4 regions of the Kitasatospora sp. NPDC089509 genome follow, and region 4 is predicted to be linked to each of the others. Evidence: riboswitches for the same ligand, from Rfam matches in the RefSeq annotation. Region 4 holds a riboswitch; each other region holds the start of a gene.

Region 1 (4,428 bases), on a different contig from region 4:
ACCGTCCCGGCCCCGGACTCCACCTCGTCCTCGATCGAGCGCGCCAGCATCTGGTAGCCGCCGCACACCCCGAGGATCGGCAGCCCGGCCGCCGCCCGCGCCTTCAGCGTCGGCTCCAGGCCGCGCTCGCGCAGCCAGGCCAGGTCGGCCACGGTGGCCCGGGTGCCGGGCAGCACCACCAGGTCGGCGTCGGCCAGCTCCTCCGGCCGGGTCACCCAGCGCACCAGCACGCCCGGCTCCTGCGCCAGCGCGTCCAGGTCGGTGAAGTTGGACAGCCGGGGGAAGCGCACCACGGCCACCCGCAGCACGTCCGCCCCGAGCGGGCCGGGCCCGTCCGCCCGGTCCGCCACGGTGGACAGGTCCAGCGAGTCCTCGGCGTCCAGCCACAGCCCCGGCAGCATCGGCAGGGTGCCCAGCACCGGCCGGCCGGTCAGCTCGCGCAGCATCTCCAGCCCGGGCGCCAACAGCCGGGCGTCGCCGCGGAACTTGTTGACGAACCAGCCCGCCACGTGCCGCTGGTCCTCCGCCGACAGCAGCGCCAGCGTCCCGTACATCGCCGCGAACACCCCGCCGCGGTCGATGTCCCCGACCACCACCACCGGCAGCGCGGCGGCCGTGGCCAGGCCCATGTTGGCGATGTCCCGGTCGCGCAGGTTGATCTCGGCGGGCGACCCGGCGCCCTCGCAGACCACCACGTCGTAGCGGGCCCGCAGGTCCGCCAGGCACTCCAGGGCGCGCTCCAGCAGGACGGGCTTGCGCTCCCGGTAGTCCAGCGCGCCCACCTCGGCGACCGCCCTGCCGAGCAGCACCACCTGGCTGCGGCCGTTCGCGCCGGGCTTCAGCAGCACCGGGTTCATCGCCGCCTCCGGCTCCACCCGGGCGGCCTGCGCCTGCATCGCCTGGGCCCGGCCGATCTCGGCGCCGTCGGCGGTGACGAAGGAGTTCAGCGACATGTTCTGCGCCTTGAACGGCGCGACCCGCACCCCCTGCCGGACCAGCCAACGGCAGATCCCGGCCGTCACCACGCTCTTGCCCGCGTCCGAGGTCGTTCCCGCGACCAGCAGCGCGTTGCTCATGCCGTGCCCCTCCTCCACAGACGGATCGCCAGATGCCCCGCGACGGACGTACCCAGCGCCAGCACGCCCACCCGCCGGGACAGCGCGCAGGCCCGTTCGATGTCGTCCACCGTCACGGGCCGCAGCTCCGCCCCCAGCACCGGCCGGTGCTCCACTCGGGCAGTCGGCTCCGCACTCGCCTCCGGGCGCTCCTGACCCGGAGCCGACGGTCTCCCCCAGCCTGGCGGCCGGGAGGTGCCCCCACGCTCCGGCGCTCCCTCCTGCGTCGGTCGCTTGTCGCTCGTCGCTTTCGGCTCCGGCGCGCCCTTCGGCTCGTGCGGGTACCGAAGAGTCCCGCCCAGCCGCACGCCCACCGCGCCCGCGAACGCCGACTCGGCCTGGCCCGCGTTCGGGCTCGGATGCGCGGAGCCGTCCCGGCGCCACACCCGCCAGGCGGTCCGCGGTTCGGGCGCGGCGGCCACCGTCAGCAGTGCGGTCAGCCGGGCGCCCGGCCAGCCCGCGACGTCGTCCAGCCGGGCCGACGCCCAGCCGAACCGGGCGTAGCGGGGCGAGCGGTGGCCGACCATGGCGTCCAGGGTGTTCACCGCGCGGAAGGCCAGCAGCCCCGGCGTGCCCGCCAGGGCGCCCCAGGTCAGCGCGTTCACCACGGCGTCGGCGGTGTTCTCGGCCACCGACTCGACCACCGCGCGGGCGATCTGCGGCCCGTCCAGCGCGCTCGGATCCCGCCCGCACAGGTGCGGCAGCCGCTCCCGGGCCGCCGTCAGATCGCCCGCGGCGAGCGACCGGCCGATGGTGCGCGCCTCCCGGGTCAGCGAGGTGCCGCCGAGCACCGTCCAGGTCGCCGCGGCGGCCAGCGCGGCCCGGCCCAGGGGGTGCCGGCCGACCGTACGGTCCAGGGCCAGCGCCCCGGCCGCGACCGTGCCCACGCACAGCGCGGTGTACGCCGCCCCGGCGGCGCGGTCGTCGCGCCACAGGCGCCGCTCCAGGCGGGTCGCGGCGCTGCCGAACAGGGCGACCGGGTGGCCGCGGCGCGGGTCGGCGAACCGGGCGTCGGCGGCGTAGCCCGCGACGGCCCCCAGCGCGAAGGCGGCGGCGCGGGTCAGCGGGCGCACGGCAGCGGGTGGTCGGGGTCCGGCGGGGCAGCGCGCATCGCGTGGGTGTCCTCACTCAGGGTCCGCGCCCTGGATCGACGTACCGGGGGCGAGAGTCTCCTGGCTTCCGGGTCGGACGCACCCCCGGGCCTTCCAGCGGCTCCTGACGGACCACCGTGGCATTTCCGGGCGTGCTCCCCGGTGACAGTGGCGGGACCGCGCCGGACTCGCACCGGCTTCCTCTCCATGCCTCCGTTTGGCCCCAGGATCCCATCACGGGCCCGATCCGGGAGTCAACCGAGGTCACGGAGGGGTTGGTCACAGGAACGGCCCGCTCCGGGCCTGTGCGATCGCCCAGCGCGGCGGCGGCCCGACCGGCCCGGCTTCGTGCGTTCGGCGGCTGGGGGCGTCGCGCCGGCCGCGCCTACGGTTCGGGCCATGCGCCGCAGAAAGCCACCCGCCGTCGCCCCCGCCCCGGTGCCGTTCGCGCCCGGCGCCGCCCGCGCCCACCGGGCCGGCCTCGGGCTGACCCCCGAGCAGGTCGCCGAGGGGATGGCCGCGCACGGGGTGCGGCTGCTCCCCGGTCACGTCCTCGCCTGGGAGCTCGGCGGGTCGCGGCCCGGCGAGGCCGAGCTGATCGCGCTGGCCCGCGCCCTCTGGTGCCCCGTCGCCGAGCTGATGGACGGCCGGCCGACGAGCCTGCGCGACCACCGGCTGGCCCGCGAGCTCACCCAGGAGACCGTCGCCGAGCGGGTCGGCATGGCGCCGGCCGACTACCGGCGGGCCGAACTGACCGGCCACTGGGACGGCGAGCCGGACCAGACCCACGCCCTCGCCCAGGCCCTGGGCCTGCGGCTCACCGAGCTGGTCGAGGCCACCGGCCGCGGCGAGGCCCTCGACCGCCTCCTGCGGCAGTGCGTGACCGGCCGCTGGCAGTCCCAGCTGCGCCCGATCGCCCGCCTCGTCCCCGTCCCCGAAGCCGATCTGGCGGCCGTCCTCCCGGTCCTCCACCAGGAGCACCACGCCCCCACCTACTGGGGCGCCACGGCCGGTCCCCGCACCGCCACCCCACCCCTCACCCCCCGCTTCTGGCAGCTCCTCAGCACCCGGGACCCCGCCGTCCCCGTCTGACCCGGCCCGCCGCCTCCCGTCCCCTCCCACCCGCCGTCCCCTCCCTTCCCCTCCCGTCCCCGTCCCCCGGACGGGCCAGCCCGGTGGCCGGGGGTGCGGTGCGCCGGTGGACTGGTGCTCGAAAACCGTCCGGTGCGTGAAACAGAGCGGGGATCGAGATGCGTTGGGGAACCGCAGCCGTCGTGGCGGCCGCCGCCGCGGGGGCGGCCGTGTTGGTGATCGGCCGCCGGGCCTCGGAGCGGATGGTCCGGCCGGGGGCGGGGCCGGGGGCCGGGGGATCGGAGTCCGGGCCGGTGCTGGTGCAGAGCCTGGCGGCCGGCCGGGTCACCTTCAACCGGCGCCCCGAGAGCCTGCGGCCGGGCCGCTGGGCCGTGGAGTGGGAGGACGGCGGGCACGCGGTGGTCGAGGAGATCCTGCACCGCGACGAGCAGGGCGTCACCCGTCGGCTGGTCCGGGCCGACCGGGGCACCCTCGTCCCCGGCACCGAGGTCCGCTTCACGCCGCGGGTGCACCTGGGCGATCCGACCCGGGCGCTCGGCCTGTCCTTCACCGACACCGCCGCCGAGGGCGAGCTGGGCCCGCTCCCCGCCTGGCGGGTCGACGGCACGCGCGGCACCTGGGTGATCCTGGTGCACGGGCCCGAGGCGGACCGCCAGCAGACCCTCCCGGTCCTGCCGGTGCTGCACCGCCTGGGCCTGCCGGTGCTGTCCGTCACCTACCGCGGCGACGAGGGCGCCCCCGCCTCGCCGGACGGCCTCAGCCACTTCGGCGAGACGGAGTGGCGGGACGTCGAGTCGGCGGTGCGGCTGGCGCTCGACAGCGGGGCGGGCCGGGTGATCCTCTACGGCTGGTCGGTGGGCGCAACCATGGTCCTGCAGGCGGCGGCCCGGTCGGCCTGGGCCCAGGCGGTCCGCGGCATCGTGCTCGACTCGGTGGTCCTGGACCTCCCCGCCTCGGCCCGCCGGGACGCCGCCCGGGCGGGTTACACCGGGGTCGCCGCAGAGCTCGGCGCGCTGGCCGCGCAGGGCCGCACCGGGGTCGACCTCGCGGACTTCTCCCGGCTCGCGGAGGGCACCGACCTGCGGGTCCCGACGCTGGTGCTGCACAGCCCGGACGACCAGCTGGCCCCC
Region 2 (4,428 bases), on a different contig from region 4:
CCGCCGGCTGATGGCCGAGGGCGTACCGGGACTGCATTTCATGACCATGAACTTCTCCACGGTCACCACCGAGATCTACCAGCACCTCGGGCTGCCGCGGTCGGGCTGAGCGGACCCGGAGGGCGGGAAGGGGCGGGCGCGGCACCTGGTGCCGCCCCCGCCCCTTCCCGGTGCTCAGCCCGCCAGCTCGGCCCGCAGGTGCCGGGCGGCGCCGACCAGGCTGTCCAGCGAGGCGCGGGTCTCGGTCCAGCCGCGGGTCTTCAGCCCGCAGTCCGGGTTGACCCAGAGCCGCTCGGCCGGGATCGCCGCGAGGCCCGCACGCAGCAGGGTGACGGCCTCCTCGGTGCTCGGGATGCGCGGGGAGTGGATGTCCCACACGCCCGGGCCGACCTCGCGCGGGTAGCCGGCCCCGGCCAGCTCTCCGGCGACCTCCATGTGCGAACGGGTCGCCTCCAGGGAGATGACGTCCGCGTCGAGCTCGTCGATCGCGGTCATGATCGCGCCGAACTCGGCGTAGCACATATGGGTGTGGATCTGGGTGTCCGCCCGGACGCCGGAGGTGGCGAGCCGGAAGGACTCGGTGGCCCAGTCCAGGTAGGCCGGGCGGGCGTCGGCCCGCAGCGGCAGGGTCTCGCGCAGGGCCGGCTCGTCGACCTGGACGACCGCGGCGCCGGCCGCCTCCAGGTCGGCGACCTCGTCGCGCAGGGCGAGGGCGACCTGCCGGGCGGTCTCGCCGAGCGGCTGGTCGTCGCGGACGAAGGACCAGGCGAGCATGGTGACCGGGCCGGTGAGCATGCCCTTGACCGGGCGCTCGGTGAGGTCCTGGGCGTAGCGGAACCAGTCGACCGTCATCGGGTGCGGGCGGGAGATGTCCCCGGCCAGCACCGGCGGGCGCACGTAGCGGGTGCCGTAGGACTGGACCCAGCCGTGCCGGGTGGCCAGGTAGCCGGTGAGCTGCTCGGCGAAGTACTGGACCATGTCGTTGCGCTCGGGCTCGCCGTGCACCAGGACGTCCAGGCCGGCCTTCTCCTGGAAGGCGATCACCTCGCGGACCTCGGCCTCCATCCGCTCCCGGTAGGCCGCACCGTCGATCCGGCCGGCCGTCAGGTCGGCGCGGGCCACCCGCAGCTCGGTGGTCTGCGGGAAGGAGCCGATGGTGGTGGTCGGCAGCAGCGGCAGGGCGAGCCGGGCGCGCTGGGCCTCGGCCCGCTGCGGGTAGGCCTGGGCGCGGCGGGCGTCGGCCTCGGTGACGGCGGCGGTGCGGGCGCGCACGGCCGGGTCGTGGGTGATCGGCGAGTTGGCGCGGGAGGCCAGGTCGGCGCGGTTGGCGGCGAGTTCGGCGGTGATCGCGCCGGTGCCCTCGCGCAGGCCGCGGGCCAGCAGTGCGACCTCGGCGGCCTTCTGCTTGGCGAAGGCGAGCCAGCGGGCGATCTGCGGGTCGATGTCGCGCTCGGCGGCGGCGTCGATCGGCACGTGCAGCAGGGAGCAGGACGGGGCGACGTCGACCCGCTCGGCGAGGCCGAGCAGGGTGGCCAGGGTGGCCAGCGACTTCTCCAGGTCGTTGATCCAGATGTTGCGCCCGTCGACGACGCCCGCGACCAGGCGCTTGCCGGGCAGGCCCCCGGCCGCGGCGAGGTCGTCCAGGTTGCCCGCGGCCGGGCCGGTGAAGTCCAGGGCCAGGCCCTCGACGGGGGCCTTGGCGAGCACCGGCAGGGCGTCGCCGAGGCGGTCGAAGTAGCTCGCCACCAGCAGCTTGGGCCGGTCGGTGAGGGCGCCGAGCTCACGGTAGGCGCGGGCGGCGGCGTTGAGTTCGGCCGGGGTGCGGTCCTGCACCAGGGCGGGCTCGTCCAGCTGCACCCACTCGGCACCGGCGGCCTTGAGCTCGGCCAGCAGCTGGGCGTAGACCGGCAGCAGCCGGTCCAGCAGGGTGATCGGCTGGAAGTCCTCGGCCACCCCGGGGGCGGGCTTGGCGAGCAGCAGGTAGGTGATCGGGCCGACCAGCACCGGCCGGGCGGTGTGGCCGAGCGCGAGCGCCTCGCGCAGTTCGCCGACCGGCTTGGCCGGGTTCGCCGCGAAGGCGGTGTCCGGGCCCAACTCCGGGACCAGGTAGTGGTAGTTGGTGTCGAACCACTTGGTCATCTCCAGCGGCGCGACGTCCTGGTTGCCGCGCGCCATCGCGAAGTAGCCGTCCAGCGGGTCGGCGTCGACCGCCTCCCGGTGCCGGGCCGGGACGGCGCCGACGGCCACCGAGGCGTCCAGCACGTGGTCGTAGAACGAGAAGTCACCGGTCGGCACCTCGCCGACGCCTGCCTCGGCGAGCGCGGCCCAGTTCTCCCGGCGCAGTTCGGCGGCGGTGGCCTGGAGCGCCTCGGCGGTGACCGCGCCCTTCCAGTACCCCTCGATCGCCTTCTTCAGTTCCCGGTTACGGCCCTGTCGGGGGTAGCCGTAAGCGGTCGCCACGGTCGCCGCGGCTGCGGACTTCGCTGTCAAGGGACTCTCCTTCGCGAGCCTGATTCCTCATGGTGCCCGGAGACGGCACGAAGGCGCGAAGGGGTGACGAACCGGACGGACCGCCCGTACCCGGGTACGGCTCCGCCTGGTATGTACGCCGACCCGCCCTCGAGGTCACCGGAAGGCCGCGCGCGAACACGGTCGCGCACGGACAGCGGGCAGGTCTTCGGACTCGCGGGCACGACCGTCCTCCGTGGAGACGGAGGTCGGACACCTACTGGCCGTCGCTTCCCAGACCCGTCCCGGGTCCAGTGCGTATGACGGCGGTCGTTCCCGCTCACCGCTGCGGGGCAGTCCCGGAATGGCCGATCGGACGGCTTCACCGGGTTCCCTCTTACGACGCCCCGCCTGGCGGACGGGGCGAACCAGCTGTACCGGCCACCCTAGAGGCAATCCCGCTGGGCCGGGCCAGAGAATCACTCAATCGTCCGCATGGTGAGACGACGTCACCCCGGCGGCGCTTCGTCCCCGAAGTCCCGGTTTTGCGTTATTGCAACCTTTTCGCAGCTGCGAACGCTTGTCGATGGAACGAGCGAGCCCCTACGGTGTTCCCCGCGTTCCCCGGGGGGCGCCCCCATCGAGGAGCTGGAAAGGCCTGCACGCATGACCCTCACCGAAGAACCGCCGTCATCCGCCCTGCCGCTGCCGCCCCGCTGGCAGCGCGGGGACACCGTCCGCACCGCCGCCCTGCTCGGCGTGATCATCGCGATGCACGTCGTCGCCTTCGGCATGCTGTTCGTGCTGATCGCCCCGAACCACTACACCATCGGCACCCAGACCTTCGGCGTCGGACTCGGCATCACCGCCTACACCCTCGGCATGCGGCACGCCTTCGACGCCGACCACATCGCCGCGATCGACAACACCACCCGCAAGTTGATGGCCGACGGCCAGCGGCCGGTGTCGGTCGGCTTCTGGTTCGCGCTCGGCCACTCCACCATCGTGATGGCGATGGCCGCCCTGGTGGCCGGCGGCGCCCAGATCGTCGGCACCCTGGTGGACGACCAGTCCACCACCCACCAGTGGCTGGGCGTCATCGGCACCAGCGTCTCCGGCACCTTCCTCTACCTGATCGCCGCGCTCAACCTGTTCGCGCTCGCCGGGATCTACCGGGTCTACAAGGCCATGCGGGCCGGGCAGTTCGACGAGAAGCAGCTGGAGAAGCACCTCGACGAGCGCGGCTTCATGAACCGCATCCTCGGCCGGCTCACCAAGTCGATCCGCCGCCCCGGCCAGATGTACCCGGTCGGCGTGCTGTTCGGCCTCGGCTTCGACACCGCCACCGAGGTCGCCCTGATGGCCATGGCCGGCTCCGGCGCCGCCTCCGGCCTGCCCTGGTACGCGATCATCTGCCTGCCGCTGCTGTTCGCCTGCGGCATGAGCCTGTTCGACACCCTCGACGGCACCTTCATGAACTTCGCCTACCACTGGGCGTTCTCCAACCCGGTCCGCAAGGTCTACTACAACCTCACCATCACCGGGCTCTCCATCGCGGTCGCCTTCGTCATCGGCACCATCGAGCTGGTCAGCGTGCTGCACGAGAAGCTCGACCTCACCGACCCGGTCACCGGCTGGATATCCGACATCAGCCTGGACAACGTCGGCTACCTGCTGGTCGGCATGTTCGTGGTGGTCTGGGCCTGCGCCCTCGCCTACTGGCGCTTCAGCAACGTCGAGCAGCGCTGGGCCGCCCGGGTCGACGCCGACGGCTGACCCACGACGCGCACACGATGCGTACGGGCCCGGCGGACGTGCTGTCCGCCGGGCCCGTCCCCGTATCGGTCAGCGCCGTTCCAGCTTCGTCCCACCGCGCAGGGTGATCGACATCAGGTCGCTGGGGGCGTCCAGCTCCAGCCGGTGCCAGCGGCCGCGCGGGACGACGACGGCACTGCCGGCCGGCAGCCGTACCGTCTCCTC
Region 3 (4,428 bases), on a different contig from region 4:
GCACCATGAACGAGATCCATCGCGGCCTCGCCGGTGTCGTCGTCGACACCACCGAGATCTCCACCGTCATCCAGGAGACCAACTCCCTGACCTACCGCGGCTATCCGGTCCAGGACCTGGCCGCCCACCGCTCCTTCGAGGAGACCGCCTTCCTGCTCTGGTACGGCGAACTGCCGGACGAGGCCCAGCTGCGGGAGTTCCGCGCCCGGGAACGCGCCCTGCGCCCGCTCGACCGCACCACCGCCGAACTGCTGGCCAAGCTGCCCGAGACCTGCCACCCGATGGACGTGCTGCGCACCGCCGTCAGCTTCTTCGGCGCCGAGGACCCCACCGAGGACGACGGCCGCCCGGCCCCCCACCTCGCCAAGTCCCTGACCCTGCTGGCGAAACTGCCCACCGTGGTCGCCGCCGACCAGCGCCGCCGCCGCGGCCTGGACCCGATCGCCCCCGACCCGGAACTCGGCTACGCCGAGAACTTCTTCCACATGTGCTTCGGCACGGTGCCCGCCCCCGAGGTGGTGCGCTGCTTCGAGATCTCGCTGGTGCTGTACGCCGAACACAGCTTCAACGCCTCGACGTTCACCGCCCGGGTGGTCACCTCCACCCTGTCCGACCTCTACAGCGCCGTCACCGCCGCGATCGGCGCGCTCAAGGGCCCGCTGCACGGCGGCGCCAACGAGGCGGTGATGCACATGCTGGACGAGATCGGCGACCCGGCCCGCGCCGCCGACTGGCTGGACGGGGCGCTGGCCGCCCAGCGGAAGATCATGGGCTTCGGCCACCGCGTCTACAAGCACGGCGACTCCCGGGTCCCGATCATGCAGGCCGCCCTGGACCGGCTGGTCGAGCACTCGGCCGACCCCGAGGCCACCCGGCTGGCCGCCCTGCACGCCGCGCTGCGCCGGGCGATGCTGGAACGCAAGGGCATCCACCCCAACCTCGACTACCCGGCCGGGCTGGCCTACCACCTGATGGGCTTCGACACCCCGGTGTTCACCCCGATCTTCGTGATGAGCCGGATCACCGGGTGGACCGCCCACATCACCGAACAGCTCGCCCACAACGCCCTGATCCGCCCGCTGGCCCAGTACGACGGTCCGGGCCAGCGGGCGGTACCGGCCGCCGTGTAGTCAGGCCCGTCCGGCCCGGCCGGGGCTCAGGAGGGGACGGAACAGGTGACGGCCGGTGCCGCGTCGTCCTCCTGGCCGGGCCGCATCACCTGCACGTTCGTGAGCAGCGCCTCGACCACCTCGTCCAGGTCGAGGCGCTTCTCCACGGCCCGCAGCTGGCCCAGCCGCGCCCCGGTGCTGACCTGGGGCGGGGCGAGCAGGCTGCAGCAGTCCTCGTCCGGCAGGACGGAGATCTCCGCCGTGCCGAGCGCCCGGGCCTGGTCGATGATCTCCTGCTTCTCCCAGCCGATCAGCGGGCGCAGCACCGGCAGCGTGGCGGCCTGGTCCACGGCGGCCAGGTTGGCGAGGGTCTGGCTGGCGACCTGGCCGAGGCTGTCGCCGGTGACCAGGGCCTGGGCGCCGGTGGCGCCGGCCAGGGCGCAGGCGGTGCGCACCATCAGCCGACGCTGGGCGACCACCTGGAGGCGCCCGGCGCCCGCGACGGCCAGCTGCTTCTGGGCCTTGCCGAGGGAGACCACGTGCAGCTCGCCGGGCGGTTGGTAGCGGTTGAGCTCCCGGGCCAGGGCGTACGCCTTGTAGACCGAGGAGGGGTTGGTGTACGGCGCGCCGCTGAAGTGCACGAAGTCGCAGGCCAGTCCGCGCCGCATGGCCCGGTGCGCGGCGACCGGCGAGTCGTAGCCGCCGGACAGCAGCACCAGCGCCCGTCCGCTGGAGCCGACCGGCAGCCCGCTCAGCCCGGGGTGGCGCTCGGCGGACAGATAGGTCTCACGGTGCTCGATCTCGACGGTCAGGGTGACGTCGGGCGCGGTCAGGTCGACCCGCAGTCCGGGGATCCGCGGCTGGAGGAACGCGCCGAGGTGGCGCTCCAGCTGGGTGGAGGTCAGGGCGAAGCCCTTGTCCCGGCGCCGGACCCGGACGGCGAAGCCGGTGGTGGCGCGTCCGGCGCAGGCGTCGCCGAGCACCGTCAGGGCGTTGGCCTCAACGGATTCCAGCGTGCTGGGCACCCGCAGGGCCGGCTCGACCGCGTTGAACCCGATCACCGTGCGGGCCCGGGCCACCAGGTCCTCGACCGGCACCTGCCCGCCGAGCACGGTGATGGTGTGCGGGGTCCGGATCCAGGTCGAGCCGCCTATCCCGCGCAGCGCGACCCGCAGGTTGTCCTCCAGCCGCTGGACGAAGCGCTGGCGGTTGCGGCCCTTGAGGACCACCTCGCCGTGTTTGAGCAGCACGCAGGGCCCGTAGGGCTCGGTGGCGCCGCGTGGCGAGGGCAGCCGTGCGCCGTCGGTCAGGTGGTCCATACAGAAGTCCCAGTCGTCCCAGTGGTCCCGGTGTCGCTCCGAGCGGGGAGGACGGCGGCGCGCGCAGCGGCGTCCGGGCGGCGGTCCGACGGACGGACCCGCCGGACCGGGGGTCCGTACGAGGGCCACGCGGCCCTCCCTCGGGGCCCCGGAGCGCGCACGCCGCCGTTCGGCGTGCGCACCGGTGGCAGGTCTTCGGACTCGCGGGCCGGTCCTCCCGGGGAGGACGCCTACTGGCCGTCGCTTCCCGGGCCCGTTTCCCGGGCCCAGTGCGGATGACGGCGGTCGTTCCCGCTCACCGCTGCGGGGCAGTCCCGGACTGGCCGTGTGAACGGCGTCACCGGGTTCCCTCTTGCCTCCCCGGGAGCGCGGGGCGCCCGGTGAACCACCAGCGGATCAACCCTACAGGCGGGGCGGTCCTGCCCCGGCTCAGGCCTCGGGGCCGTCGGCCAGCACGGGGTAGGGCACCCGGCCGCGCCGGTCGGGGTCGACCAGCAGCCGTCCGCCCGCCGGCGGCCGGGCCCGCTGGGCGCAGTCCCGGCGTTCGCAGATCCGGCAGCCCAGCCCGATCGGGGTGGCCGCGCCGGGCGCGTTCGGCGCGATGCCCTCGGCGTAGACCAGCCGGTGGGCGTGGCGCAGCTCGCAGCCGAGCGCGACGGCGAACTCGCTGCGCGGCGCGCGGTGCCCGTGGCCGCCGTGCGAGACGGTCCGGGCGATCCAGAAGTAGCGCTTGCCGTCGGGCATCTCGGCGACCTGGGTGAGGACCCGGCCGGGCGAGGAGAAGGCCTCGTAGACCGTCCACAGCGGGCAGGTGCCGCCCAGCCGGGAGAAGTGGAAGTCGGTGGCGGACTGGCGCTTGGAGATGTTCCCGGCCCGGTCGGCGCGCAGGAAGGAGAACGGCACCCCGCGCCGGCCGGGGCGTTGCAGGGTGCTCAGCCGGTGGCAGACCGTCTCGAAGCCGACGCCGAAGCGGGCCCGGAGCAGCTCGATGTCGTAGCGGAGTTCCTCGGCGGCGGCGTGGAAGGCGGTGTAGGGCATCAGCAGCGCGCCGGCGAAGTAGTTGGCCAGGCCGATCCGGGCCAGGTCGACGGCCTGCGGAGAGGTGAGGTCGGGTTCGGCCGCCGCCAGCAGTGTGTCGAGCAGCGGCCGGTGCTCCAACAGGGCTAGCTGGGTGGCGAGTTGGAAGGCGCGGCGGCCGTCGGTTAGCCACGGGGAGAGGTGCAGCGCGCCGGTCGCCGGGTCGTACCGGCGCAGGTCGGCGGCCCGCCGCTGGTCCGCCTCGACCACCCGGACGCCGTGCCGCTCGGCGAGCCGGGTGGCCAGCGCGGCGGCGGTGCGGCCCGCGGTGCTGGTCGCCAGCTGGTGCGCGGTGCGCTCCGCGGCCTCGTCCAGGGCGGCGATGTGGTTGTGGTGGGCGTAGAAGAAGTCCCGGACCTCGTCGTGGGGTTCGGCCGGGCGGATGGCCCCGCCGATGGCGCCGCCACCCGGTTCGCCCAGGTCGGCGACCCGGGCGAGGGCCGCGCGGTAGCTGCGGTGCAGGGCGACCAGGGCCCGGGCCAGTTCCGGGTGGTCCCGGCTGACCTCGGTGATCTCCTCCGCGGGGACCCCGCCGCCGCAGGCCTCGTCGGCGAGCGCGGTGCGCAGATCGGTGCCGAGGCGCTCCTCCTCGGCCTCGGAGAAGAACTCCGGGTCGACCCCGAACACCTCGGAGATCCGCAGCAGCACGGCGGCGGTCAGCGGGCGCTGGCTGTGCTCGATCTGGTTGAGGTAGCTGGTCGAGATCCCCAGCTCGCGGGCCAGCTCGACCTGGTTCATGCCGTGCTCGCGGCGCAGCCGGCGGAGCTTGGCGTGGGCGTAGACCTTCCGCCCGGTGGGACGTGCCATGGGCGTGCCCTTCCCTTCCTGCCCGTTCCTGCGAAGGTACCACCGCCCCGGGTTCGCAGTATTCGCAGGAACGGGCCCGCCCTTGTGCGGAATCCGCAGGTGGGGCCACCTAGCGC
Region 4 (4,428 bases):
GGGCCTGGCTCTCCAGGTCGGTCAGGAACTGGTCGACGGCGCGGGCGTTCGGCGAGGCCCGCGGATCCCGGGCCAGCAGGTCCCGGCCCACGTCCGGCGGCAGGGTGCGTCCGGGCGCGCCCACCGACACCGGTGCGCGGGAGGGCTGTTCGACGTCGCTCCGGTCGGTCCGCCCGTCGCGACCCAGCAGCACGAATGCGCCGGTCGCGACGACCGCCCCGGCCACGGCCAGGACGGCGGGCTTGCCGCGCAGGGCACTGGGCAGCGCCACGGACCACTCCTCCGGTTGCTCGCCGGTACCGACCCCCACGGACCCAACCGGAACACGCGTACGAATGACTGCCCGAGAGCCTGTCACACTCCCCCGGCCCCCGCGAACGAATCCGCCGGGACCGGGGCGTCGGGGGAGGTCAGCCCGCCGGAGCCGGGGGCGGCGTGCCCTGCGCTCCCGGCGCGGCGGAGCCCGCGGCCTTGGCGCGCTGCAGCAGCTGGCCCTTCACGTACTCGGAGAATCCGGAGGCCGCCGCGGTCGCCGTGGCGTCGGGGTTGTTGCCGCCCTTCGCCGAGCCCTCGACCGTGAAGTAGGCGTACCGGCCGAGGCTGTTGTGGGTATTGGTGCAGCCGGGGTTGGCGCAGAAGGCCGGGGCGCCGGCGGCCGGCAGACCCTTGAGCTGGCCGGCGTAGTTCTTCATCGCGGTCTCGGCCTGGATCTTGTGATCGAAGACGGCCACGCCGACGGTCACCGCGCTGTCGCCGGAGACGTACGTCGCCCGGAGCACCTTCTGGCACCCCTGGTCACCGAGCACCTTGCCGAGCCCGCCGGTCGTCGAATTGCCGTCCCAGCACGGCTGGTCCAGCGCGACCATGGTCCGGTTCCAGGCCGCGCCGTTGATCGTCAGCTGCTGCGCGGAGAACAGCACGCCCGCGTCCTGCGGCGCCGGGTCGGTCGTGGCCTCCCAGATCGGCTTCGACGGGTCGTCCGTCTGGCCGGACTGTCCCCCCGGGCTCCCGGACGGGCTCGACGGCGTGGCCGTGGGCCGACCGGAGGCGGTCGAGGTCTGGCCCGCGACCGCCTTCTCACCGTCGTCCTTCTTGCCCTGGAGCAGCACCGCGCCGCCCGCGGCCAGGCCACCCACCACGACGACCGCGGCGACGATGCCGATCACCTTGAGCCTGCGCTTGCGCTTGCCCTCGGCCTCGTTGCGGTCCGCCAGCGCCGCCCAGTCGGGCTCGGCGCGCTGCGTCGGAACGGGCTGCGGGGGCTGGGGCTGCTGCTGCCACTGCGGCTGGGCCTGCGACTGCGGCTGCGGCGGCTGGGCCTGCGGCTGCGGCACCGGAGGAACGGGCTGGGGAAGCGGCTGCCCGGACGGCGCCACCGGCCCGTACGAGGGCGGCGGCGGGCCGAAGCCCCCGCTCGGCGGCGGCACCGGTCCCGGTACCACCGGCTGCTGATTCCGTGCGCCCCCCGGCCCGGCGGGAGACGTTCCCTGCGGCCCGTGCCCAGGTACGCCAGTTCCGTCGCTCATGCGCCCAGATCGTAGGGCATGCGCCCGACCGCCGATCCGCCCGGTGACCATTCCGTGCCGGAACCGGGACGCCGTCGGCGCGGACCGGGGCGTCCCGTACACACGACCGGGCTTCCCGGCGGCCTCACCCGGGCCTCCGGCCGCCTCTGCGAGGCCTCCCGCCAAGCGCCGCAAGGCCCCTCGCCCGACACCACCGGTCATCGCTCCAACACGCCACGCCGCACTACATGTGGTGTCGCATCGGAGAGATGCCACTACATGTATGCTCGCTTCTGCTGTCGATGCAGGGGAACCCGGTGCGAATCCGGGACTGCCCCGCAGCGGTGTGCGGGCGGCTCCAGGAGCCGCGCCGCGAGTCCGAGTACCTGCCGACCAGCGTGCGCACGGCCCTCCCGCAGAGGCCGCACAAGCACCAGTACGACCCCTCCGGGCCTCGCGGGCGGGCCGGGGAGACACCTCTCGCGACGTCGTTTGCGTTCGCGCCGTGCTCCCCTGCCCAGATCGGCCCGGGTGACCCCGATCACGCCGCCGATCGCCGCCAGGAGAGAGCGCCTTGACCACCGCTGCCTCAGTCACCCTGCCCGCCCAGGGCACCGGTACCGCCTTTGTCGACCCGACGGTCGCCGACCCCGGCGGCGCGCTCCTGCGGCTGCTCACCGACCGCAGCGTCGACCTCACCGAGGTCGACCCCGGCCATGTCGCCGCCGCCGCGCTGCGCGGCCGCCACGCCGGCTCGGACTTCGCCGAGCTCCGCGGGCTGGCCGTGGACGCCGCCGCGTCGATGATCGCCGAGGACCCCCAGTACTCGAAGCTCGCGGCCCGCCTGCTCGCCCTGGAGATCGTCGACGAGGCGAACAGCCAGGGTTCCACCACCTTCGCCGCCTCGATCGCCGTCGGCCACGCCGAGGGCCTGATCGGCGACACCACCGCCGCGTTCGTCGCCAAGCACGCCGCCGCCCTGGACGCCCTGATCGACGCCAAGGGCGACGACCGGTTCGAGTACTTCGGCCTGCGCACCGTGCAGTCCCGCTACCTGCTGCGCCACCCGATCACCCGCAAGGTGATCGAGACCCCGCAGCACTTCCTGCTCCGCGTCGCCTGCGGCCTGGCGGTCGGTGACACCGAGCAGTCCGTGCGCGAGGTGTCCGAGCTGTACGGCCTGATGAGCCGCCTGGAGTACCTGACCTCCTCGCCGACGCTCTTCAACTCCGGCACCCGGCACCCGCAGATGTCCAGCTGCTACCTGCTGGACTCGCCGCTGGACAACCTGGACTCGATCTACAACCGCTACGCGCAGATCGCCCGGCTGTCCAAGCACGCCGGCGGCATCGGCCTGTCCTACTCGCGCATCCGCTCGCGCGGCAGCCTGATCCGCGGCACCAACGGCAAGTCCAACGGCATCGTGCCGTTCCTGCGCACCCTCGACTCCTCGGTCGCCGCCGTCAACCAGGGCGGCCGCCGCAAGGGCGCGGCCTGCGTCTACCTGGAGACCTGGCACGCCGACATCGAGGAGTTCCTGGAGCTCCGCGACAACACCGGCGAAGAGGCCCGCCGCACCCACAACCTCAACCTGGCGCACTGGATCCCGGACGAGTTCATGCGCCGCGTGAACGCCAACGCCGACTGGTCGCTGTTCTCCCCGGCCGACGTGCCCGAGCTGGTCGACCTCTGGGGCGCCGAGTTCGACGAGGCCTACGTCAAGGCCGAGCTGGCCGGCAAGGCCGTCCGCACCATCCCGGCGCAGACCCTCTACGCCCGCATGATGCGCACCCTCGCGCAGACCGGCAACGGCTGGATGACCTTCAAGGACGCCTCCAACCGGGCCGCCAACCAGACCGCCCTGCCGGGCCGCACGGTGCACTCCTCCAACCTGTGCACCGAGATCCTGGAGGTCACGGACGACTCCGAGACCGCCGTCTGCAACCTCGGCTCGGTCAACCTCGGCGCCCACGTGGCCGCCGGCGCCTCCGCCGACGACCTGATCAACGCCATGGACTGGGAGCGGCTGGACGCCACCGTGCGCACCGCCGTCACCTTCCTCGACCGCGTGGTGGACATCAACTTCTACCCGACGGTCGAAGCGGGCACCTCCAACTCCCGCTGGCGGCCGGTCGGCCTCGGCGTGATGGGCCTCCAGGACGTCTTCTTCAAGCTGCGGCTCGACTTCGACTCGGCCGAGGCCAAGCAGCTGTCCACGATGATCTCCGAGCGCATCATGCTCACCGCCTACGAGCGCTCCGCCGACCTGGCCGAGCAGCTCGGCCGCCACGAGGCGTACGGCGAGACCCGCGCCGCCCGCGGCGAGCTGCACATCGACCACTTCCCGACGGCCGCCCCGCAGTGGGCCGACCGCTGGACCGCGCTGCGCGCCCGGATCGCCGAGACCGGCCTGCGCAACTCGCTGCTGCTCGCGATCGCCCCGACCGCGACCATCGCGTCCATCGCCGGCGTGTACGAGTGCATCGAGCCGCAGGTGTCCAACCTGTTCAAGCGCGAGACGCTCTCCGGCGAGTTCCTCCAGGTCAACCCGTACCTGGTGCGCGAGCTCAAGGAGCTCGGCGTCTGGGACCAGCAGACCCGTGACTCGCTGCGCGACGCCAACGGCTCGGTGCAGGAGCTCGGTTGGCTGCCCGAGGAGGTGCGTTCGCTGTACCGCACCGCGTGGGAGCTGCCGCAGCGCGCCCTGATCGACCTGGCCGCGGCCCGCATGCCGTACCTCGACCAGAGCCAGTCGCTGAACCTGTTCATGGCGGCGCCGACCATCGGCAAGCTCAGCTCGATGTACGCCTACGCGTGGAAGGTGGGTCTGAAGACCACCTACTACCTGCGCTCGCGCCCCGCGACCCGGATCGCCCAGGCCGCCTCCGGCACCGCCCGCGCCGCCGCGCCGGTGCCCGTGAAC

The links. Region 4 has a riboswitch for cobalamin ahead of ACIP4P_RS20480 (ribonucleoside-diphosphate reductase subunit alpha). Riboswitches for the same ligand answer to the same signal wherever they lie in the genome.
Region 1: linked by a shared signal. The riboswitch ahead of ACIP4P_RS19960 (cobalamin biosynthesis protein) and the one ahead of ACIP4P_RS20480 (ribonucleoside-diphosphate reductase subunit alpha) in region 4 are both predicted to bind cobalamin.
Region 2: linked by a shared signal. The riboswitch ahead of metE (5-methyltetrahydropteroyltriglutamate--homocysteine S-methyltransferase) and the one ahead of ACIP4P_RS20480 (ribonucleoside-diphosphate reductase subunit alpha) in region 4 are both predicted to bind cobalamin.
Region 3: linked by a shared signal. The riboswitch ahead of thiI (tRNA uracil 4-sulfurtransferase ThiI) and the one ahead of ACIP4P_RS20480 (ribonucleoside-diphosphate reductase subunit alpha) in region 4 are both predicted to bind cobalamin.

What each region holds. Positions count from the first base shown of each region.
Region 1 is NZ_JBIVHS010000008.1:284,388-288,815, forward strand. Features, by position in the region: gene ACIP4P_RS19955 (cobyric acid synthase) at 1-1,076, opposite strand, end outside; gene ACIP4P_RS19960 (cobalamin biosynthesis protein) at 1,073-2,188, opposite strand; cobalamin riboswitch at 2,281-2,411, opposite strand; gene ACIP4P_RS19965 (helix-turn-helix domain-containing protein) at 2,606-3,298, shown strand; gene ACIP4P_RS19970 (hypothetical protein) at 3,457-4,428, shown strand, end outside.
Region 2 is NZ_JBIVHS010000001.1:190,991-195,418, reverse strand. Features, by position in the region: gene metF (methylenetetrahydrofolate reductase [NAD(P)H]) at 1-109, shown strand, start outside; gene metE (5-methyltetrahydropteroyltriglutamate--homocysteine S-methyltransferase) at 175-2,490, opposite strand; cobalamin riboswitch at 2,651-2,896, opposite strand; gene ACIP4P_RS00685 (HoxN/HupN/NixA family nickel/cobalt transporter) at 3,115-4,224, shown strand; gene ACIP4P_RS00680 (cupin domain-containing protein) at 4,294-4,428, opposite strand, start outside.
Region 3 is NZ_JBIVHS010000001.1:269,759-274,186, forward strand. Features, by position in the region: gene ACIP4P_RS01005 (bifunctional 2-methylcitrate synthase/citrate synthase) at 6-1,130, shown strand; gene thiI (tRNA uracil 4-sulfurtransferase ThiI) at 1,157-2,428, opposite strand; cobalamin riboswitch at 2,597-2,833, opposite strand; gene ACIP4P_RS01015 (short-chain fatty acyl-CoA regulator family protein) at 2,858-4,312, opposite strand.
Region 4 is NZ_JBIVHS010000009.1:33,401-37,828, reverse strand. Features, by position in the region: gene ACIP4P_RS20490 (glycoside hydrolase family 26 protein) at 1-271, opposite strand, end outside; gene ACIP4P_RS20485 (hypothetical protein) at 411-1,334, opposite strand; cobalamin riboswitch at 1,772-1,914, shown strand; gene ACIP4P_RS20480 (ribonucleoside-diphosphate reductase subunit alpha) at 2,104-4,428, shown strand, end outside.